One region of the Polaromonas sp. P1_F6 genome, then DNA from elsewhere that is predicted to be linked to it. Evidence: predicted binding sites of a transcription regulator. Region 1 holds the regulator's gene; the other holds the start of a gene.
What was found. Region 1 encodes NrdR, which represses ribonucleotide reductase genes. Its sites were predicted from a motif close to CACNANATNTNGTG; they were not measured.
Positions count from the first base shown of each region.

Region 2: a site for NrdR is predicted at 1,894-1,907, ahead of AC1DY9_RS12260 (ribonucleoside-diphosphate reductase subunit alpha). Genes of this name have one in related genera too.

Region 1 covers NZ_JBFUBQ010000001.1:495,451-499,150, reverse strand. Annotated here, with positions in the region: gene AC1DY9_RS02375 (lytic transglycosylase domain-containing protein) at 1-155, shown strand, start outside; ZMP/ZTP riboswitch at 295-424, shown strand; gene glyA (serine hydroxymethyltransferase) at 469-1,713, shown strand; gene nrdR (transcriptional regulator NrdR) at 1,814-2,263, shown strand; gene AC1DY9_RS02360 (GspH/FimT family pseudopilin) at 2,371-2,997, shown strand; gene pilV (type IV pilus modification protein PilV) at 2,988-3,587, shown strand; gene AC1DY9_RS02350 (PilW family protein) at 3,584-3,700, shown strand, end outside.
Region 2 covers NZ_JBFUBQ010000003.1:560,906-564,605, reverse strand. Annotated here, with positions in the region: gene AC1DY9_RS12270 (sigma-54-dependent transcriptional regulator) at 1-1,050, shown strand, start outside; gene ampD (1,6-anhydro-N-acetylmuramyl-L-alanine amidase AmpD) at 1,019-1,636, shown strand; gene AC1DY9_RS12260 (ribonucleoside-diphosphate reductase subunit alpha) at 2,080-3,700, shown strand, end outside.

The DNA of each region.
Region 1 (3,700 bases):
TGGCCGTGGTGGCGTCTGCCTCCAAGCGCGGTGCGCCCTCGCCTTTCTTCACCACACCCGGTGGCACGTCGCGCCCGGTACCGGCCTCCCTGCCGGCCACACCCGACGCTGAAGGCAAGACGCCTGACAAGGTGGCGCTGCTGAACCAGTCCTGATTCGGCCGCTTTGTGGGGGCCTTTTCACCCCATGCACTGCCAAAAAGCCGGGCCGCTGCCAGCGCCCCGGCTTTTTGCTTTTCGGGCTGCAGGTGAAGAACCCCGGAGGCGGCAGGTTTTAGGCGCGCTCAGTTACACTAGCGAGGTGCGCGACTGGCGATAGGCTCAAGGTTTTCGCAACCATTGGAGCTGACGTGGGACACCACTGGGAAGCGCACCGCTGAAAGCCGTTGGGCCGAAGCGTTCAGCCGTTCGCCTGGGCAGCCCTTGTTTCATTCATTGAATAGCAGGGACCACGTCTTTAAGGACTGCCATGTACCACCGCAACATCCTGGTCGAACAAACCGATCCCGAAATCTTCGCCGCCATCCAGGCTGAAAATGCCCGGCAAGAGCACCACATCGAGCTGATTGCCAGCGAAAACTACGCCTCGCCCGCCGTCATGGCCGCGCAGGGCTCGCAGCTCACCAACAAATACGCCGAAGGCTACCCCGGCCGCCGCTACTACGGCGGCTGCGAGCACGTGGACGTGGCCGAGCAGCTGGCCATCGACCGCATCAAAACCATCTTCGGCGCCGAGGCCGCCAACGTGCAGCCGCATTGCGGTGCTTCAGCCAATGAGGCCGTGTTCCTGGCTTTCCTCAAGCCCGGCGACACCATCATGGGCATGAGCCTGGCCGAAGGCGGCCACCTGACGCACGGCATGGCCCTGAATATGAGCGGCAAGTGGTTCAACGTCGTCTCTTACGGCCTCAACGACAAGGAAGAGATCGACTACGACGCAATGGAGCGCAAGGCTCACGAGACCAAGCCCAAACTGATCATCGCGGGCGCGTCGGCTTACAGCCTGCGCATCGACTTCGAGCGCTTCGCCAAGGTGGCCAAGGCCGTCGGCGCGATCTTCATGGTCGACATCGCCCACTACGCCGGCCTGGTGGCCGCAGGCGTGTATCCCAACCCGGTGCCGCACGCCGACATCGTGACGTCGACCACACACAAGAGCCTGCGCGGCCCGCGCGGCGGCATCATCCTGATGAAGGCCGAGCACGAAAAAGCCATCAACAGCGCCATCTTCCCAGGCCTGCAGGGCGGCCCGCTGATGCACGTGATCGCAGCCAAGGCCGTGGCCTTCAAGGAAGCCATGGCGCCCGAGTTCAAGGCTTACCAGCAGCAGGTCGTGAAAAACGCGCAGATCGTGGCCGACACCCTGACGCAGCGCGGCCTGCGTATCGTCAGCGGCCGTACTGAAAGCCACGTCATGCTGGTCGACCTGCGCGCCAAGGGCATCACCGGCAAGGAAGCCGAAGCCGTGCTGGGCAGCGCCCACATGACGATCAACAAGAACGCCATCCCGAACGACCCGGAAAAGCCGATGGTCACCAGCGGCGTGCGCATCGGCACCCCGGCCATGACGACCCGCGGCTTCAAGGACGAAGAAGCCCGCATCACGGCCAACCTGATCGCCGACGTGCTGGACAACCCGCGCGACGCGGCCAACATTGAAGCGGTGCGTGCCAAGGTCCACGCCCTGACCAGCCGTTTCCCGGTCTACCGCTAATCATGACGGGCAGCGCGGACACTATGATTTTGATAGCTACCCGCGCATGTCCTGATTGGGCTGGAGGCCGATTTATGCCTTCAAACCCGGACCAACCCTGATGAAATGCCCTTTTTGCGGCCACCTTGAAACCCAGGTCGTAGAGACGCGGGTGGGTGAAGACGCCGAGTTCATACGCCGCCGCCGCCAGTGCGGCGCGTGTGAAAAGCGCTTCACAACCTATGAGCGGCCCGATGTCACCTTCCCGTCCATCGTCAAGAAGGACGGCAGGCGCATCGAGTACAAGCGCAGCAAAGTCCTGGCGTCCCTGAACCTGGCGCTGCGCAAGCGGCCCGTCAGCACCGAGCAGGTCGACTCGGCGGTTGAACGTATCGAGGAAAAGCTCCTGAGCCTGGGGCTGCGGGAAGTGCCGTCCAACCGTATCGGCGAGCTCGTCATGCGTGAACTCCGCAAGCTCGACAAGGTCGCCTATGTCCGCTTTGCGAGCGTCTACCGCAGCTTTGAGGATATTGACGAGTTCAAGACGCTGGTGGACGAGGTCCGGCGGTAGAAATCGCTCGCGGCGCAGAAAAGCGTCCTGTCCGCTACCAGATTAGTGGTAGCCAGAGTCCGACAGCCGGAGCCTCGCGCGACAAACCCGGTTCCTATACTCACGACATGCGAATGACCGTGTGCTCAACATCCTTACGCCGCCCAGCCAAAGCGGCCCCGCGCGCTTGCAACGCAGGCTTCACCATCATCGAAATCATGGTGACAGTTGCTGTTTTAGCCATGATTTTGGCCATAGGGCTGCCTAATTTGAGGCAGTTTGTGGTGCGAAACCAGGCTGGCGCCATCGCAGCCGAATTTACCAATGACATATCGCGTGCGCGGGTTGAGGCGATCAGCAGAAATAACTGCGTCACCATCTGCATGTCAACCAATACGTCAAACGCATTGACCGGCGGTACCCCCACGTGTGCAACCGCAGGGAGCAACTGGCAGACTGGCTGGATAGTTTTTTCCAACCCCAGCTGTAGTGCTACCCAAAACAACCCGACAACAGTCGGTTCAAGCCTGATTTCCGTGCGCCAGACCGGCAACGAAAGCTTTGAGCTGGCCTCTAGCGGATCGGATCGGCGCATGACCTTTGACTCGCGAGGGCTCGCTGCGGGTATTCAATCCAACTTCACGCTTGCCTATATCCTGGAAAACACCAGCAGTCCGCACTACCGGTCTATTTGTATCAGTTCTGCAGGTCGAGTGAGCGTTAAACAATATGCGGGAGTCAGTGCATGTCCATAAGTCGCCAGCGAGGTGCAGGCCTGATCGAGGCCTTGATCGCCATGCTTATCCTTTCCATCGGTGTGCTGGGCATGGTTGGCATGCAGACAGCCTCTCTCAAATTTGAACAAACCGGATGGGTGCGGTCAGCACTGTCGTCCAGCATCAGCGGCTTTGCGGACCGCATCAGGGCAAATGCCAGTGCGGTCGAGACTGATTACAGCTTCTCCCGGACCTATGCCGCCGAACGTGCATCCATTGATGGAACCCCAACCTACCTGAACCCGGCCAAAGATTGCAACACTGCAACCTGTACCCCGACCGAGCTGGCGGCCTATGACCTCGCTGTCTGGCGTCTTGACCTGAACAGCCAGCTGCCGGGCGCGGTGGGCATCGTGACGTCGACCGGAACCAAGGGCACCAACCTGCGCTTTCTGGTGACAGTGGCCTGGTATAGCAAGGACAACCTGGATGGCACGACTCTGCGTTCCCCCGATTCGTGCACAGCCACTACAACAGGCATCGCGTCGCGAAACTGCTGCCCCGCAGCGCTGGGCACCTCTACCGCCCTGGCCGGCGTGCAATGCGCCAATCTAGAGATGATTCCATGAAAACACTTCACACCGGAAGGGCGCAAGCGCGCTACCGCCAGCGCGGTTTGACACTGATCGAACTGCTGGTCAGTCTGGTCATCAGCCTGGTGCTCGCCCTCGCGGCAGCGGCG
Region 2 (3,700 bases), on a different contig from region 1:
CTACAGGCCAAAAGCGATCGAAGCGCACCGGAACACGGCACCGCCCCCTCCGCCCAGAAAAAAAGCGGGGACGGCACCCAGATTCTGCAAAAACTGGTGGGTGAATCTGCCGTCATGCGCGCCGTCAAGTCGCGCATCGTCAAAGTGGCGGGAAGCATGGCGCCGGTCCTCATTCAGGGGGAATCGGGCACCGGCAAGGAACTGGTTGCACGCGCCGTACACGGCTGCAGCCACCGCGCGACAGGGCCTTTTGTAGCCGTCAATTGCAGCGCCATACCCGAAAACCTCCTCGAAGCGGAGTTCTTCGGTGCACGAAAGGGCGCTTACACCGGATCAGCGCAGGACCGGCAAGGCTACTTCCAGGCAGCCAAGGGCGGCACCTTGTTTCTCGATGAAATCGGCGACCTGCCGCTGGCCATGCAATCCAAACTTCTGCGCGCCATCCAGGAGCGCACCGTCAGGCCGCTGGGTTCGCCGCAGGAGGACACCGTTGACGTGCGCATCGTCAGCGCAACGCACAAAAACCTGGCGGCGGAAGCCCAGGAAGGAACATTCCGCCAGGATCTTTATTACCGGCTCAATGTGATTGAAATTGCCGTGCCGGCCTTGCGCGAACGCCGGGAGGATTTGCCGGCACTCTGCAATGCCCTGCTGTCAAGAATCTGCCAGGAGTCCGGCTTCAAGATGCCCGAGTTGACGGATGCCGTGATGGAGCAGCTGCAGTCCAGGCCCTTTAACGGCAATGTCAGGGAGCTGGAAAACATCCTGCACCGGGCCGTGGCGCTCGGCGAAGGAAGCGTGCTGCATTTTGATGCGCCGGTCGAAGAGCACGTCGCCGTCCCGGAAAACCTGCAGGATTATCTGGACGGGCAGGAGCGAAACATCCTGACCAAGGTTTTGCTGGAGACCGGCTTCAATCGTACCGCCGCCGCCGCGAGGCTGGGTTTGAGCCTGCGGCAGATCCGCTACCGCATTGCACGCCTGAATATCGCCACGCCGGGCAATGACGACCTGGCCGATGGACTTGACCCTGCTGATGACCCCGCCTGAAAGCCCCAATGCCCTTCCCCGGCCTTTGTGGCAAAACGGCTGGTACCGCTATGCACGCGCACTGGCTTCGCCCAACTTTGGTCCACGCCCTCCCGGCGCGCAAATCGACCTGATCGTCATCCACTCCATCAGCCTGCCGCCAGGTGAGTTCGGCAATGGCAACGTCGAACGCCTTTTCACCAACCAGCTCGACTGGGAGGCACACGCTTACTTTCAGGGCATTCGCGGCCTGCAGGTTTCATCGCACTTTTTCATCGCCCGAACCGGCGCTCTGTGGCAGTTTGTGAGCTGTGACGACCGCGCCTGGCATGCCGGGGAATCCAGCTACCGCGGACGCACCAACTGCAACGACGATTCCATCGGCATCGAACTGGAAGGCCTTGAGGGAGATACCTTTGAAGCATCCCAGTATGAAACCCTGACCGGGCTATGCGCCTCGCTTCTGCAGCGCTACCCCATTGAGCACATCGCCGGGCACGAGCACATTGCACCCGGCCGCAAGCAGGACCCGGGCCCTGGCTTCAACTGGCCTCTGCTGCAAAACTCGCTGTCGTCACCGGCTAGGTGTTTTCCCGAAATCATGTGACTGGTGCACCTGCACGCACTCACCATTGCGGTGCGTCTTGCTGTTGAAATTTCCGGTTATTTTTACCGCGCCAGCAGTGGCCGGCGCTCTCAACCCAAGCCCGCGAAAAGCCGCGCCACAACGCCGCATCAGCTTCGCAAGCCTGATGGCATCAGGCTTTCAGCGAAGTTGAACGAGCCACCATCAAGCCCTGATCGAGGCGTCTGGAATGGGGCCTAAAAAGCCACAAAACGTAACGGTGCATTCAGTCAGCGATACACTACCTGTAGTGGCTTGTATTCCCTCCATACCCTAGGTATAGTGTCTAAGCCCTAATTCAGTTTGATGTAATTTGGGTCAGGAAATGAAGGAGCAGGTTGATAGGCCTGTGCAATACCTCAATATATCCAGAGACCCCCGAACAGCACATCAAACCACCCATAAAACAAAGCAAAGAGGAAGTCATGCAAACTGCACAACACGCGGTGCCCGTCACGTCGAGCGTTCTGGCAAGCAACCCAGCAACCGGCGATACCAACGCGCAAAGCAACCCGCTCGCCCATTACCAGATCATTCGCCGCAATGGCGGCGTGGTGCCGTTCGAACCCAACAAGATCGCCGTGGCCATGATGAAGGCTTTCCTGGCCGTGCATGGCACGCAGGGTGCGGCTTCGGCCAGCGTCCGCGAAACCGTTGACGGCCTGACCCAGGCGGTCATCCGCGCCCTGATGCGTTCGCGCCCAGGCGGCGGAACCTTTCATATAGAAGACGTTCAGGATCAGGTCGAGCTGGGCCTGATGCGCGGCGGCCACCACGAGATCGCCCGCGCTTACGTGCTGTACCGCGAAAAGCGCACGCAAGAGCGCGCACGCCAGCCGCAAACCCAGGCGCCCGCAGCGCCGCTGATCCATGTGACCGACCGCGGCAACCGCGTCGCGCTGGACATCCGCAACCTGCAGGCGTTGATTGAAGCCTCCTGCGCCAACCTGGGCGCGGATATCAAGCCCGACCCGATCGTTGCGGAAACCATGCGCAACCTCTATGACGGTGTGCCCATTGACGAGGTCTACAAGGCGTCCATCCTGGCAGCGCGCACCCTGATCGAGAAAGACCCTGACTACACCTACGCCACCGCACGCCTGCTGATGCACACCATCCGCCGCGAAGTGCTGGGTGAAGAAGTCAGTCAGGAAGACATGGCGATTCGCTACGCCGAGTATTTCCCGCAGTTCATCGCCAAGGGCGTACAAAACGAGCTGCTCGACGAAAAGCTCCAGCAGTTCGACCTGGCCCGCCTGGGCGCCGCGCTCAAGCCCGAACGCGACCTGAAATTCGACTACCTCGGCCTGCAAACCCTGTTTGACCGCTACTTCCTGCACGTGCGCAAACAGCGCATCGAGCTACCACAGGCTTTCTTCATGCGCGTGGCCATGGGCCTGTCGCTCAACGAGATCAACCGCGAAGAACGCGCGATCGAGTTCTATGAAATCCTCTCGTCCTTCGACTTCATGTCGAGCACGCCCACCCTGTTCAATGCCGGCACGCTGCGCTCGCAGCTGTCGTCGTGCTACCTGACGACCGTCGCCGACGACCTGGGCGGCATCTACGACGCCATCAAGGAAAACGCGCTGCTGTCCAAATTTGCCGGCGGCCTGGGCAATGACTGGACGCCTGTGCGCGCCCTGGGCGCCCATATCAAGGGCACCAACGGCGAATCGCAAGGCGTCGTGCCTTTCCTCAAAGTCGTCAACGACACCGCCGTGGCGGTCAACCAGGGCGGCAAGCGCAAGGGCGCCGTCTGCGCCTACCTGGAAACCTGGCACCTGGATATTGAAGAGTTCCTGGAACTGCGCAAGAACACCGGTGACGATCGCCGCCGTACGCACGACATGAACACCGCCAACTGGATTCCCGACCTCTTCATGCGCCGCGTGATGGAAAAGGGCAGCTGGACGCTGTTCTCACCGTCGGACACACCCGACCTGCACGACAAGTTCGGCAAGGACTTCGAGAAAATCTACACCGCCTACGAAGCCAAGGCCGAGCGCGGCGAAATCAAGCCATCCCGCAAGCTGCAGGCCACCG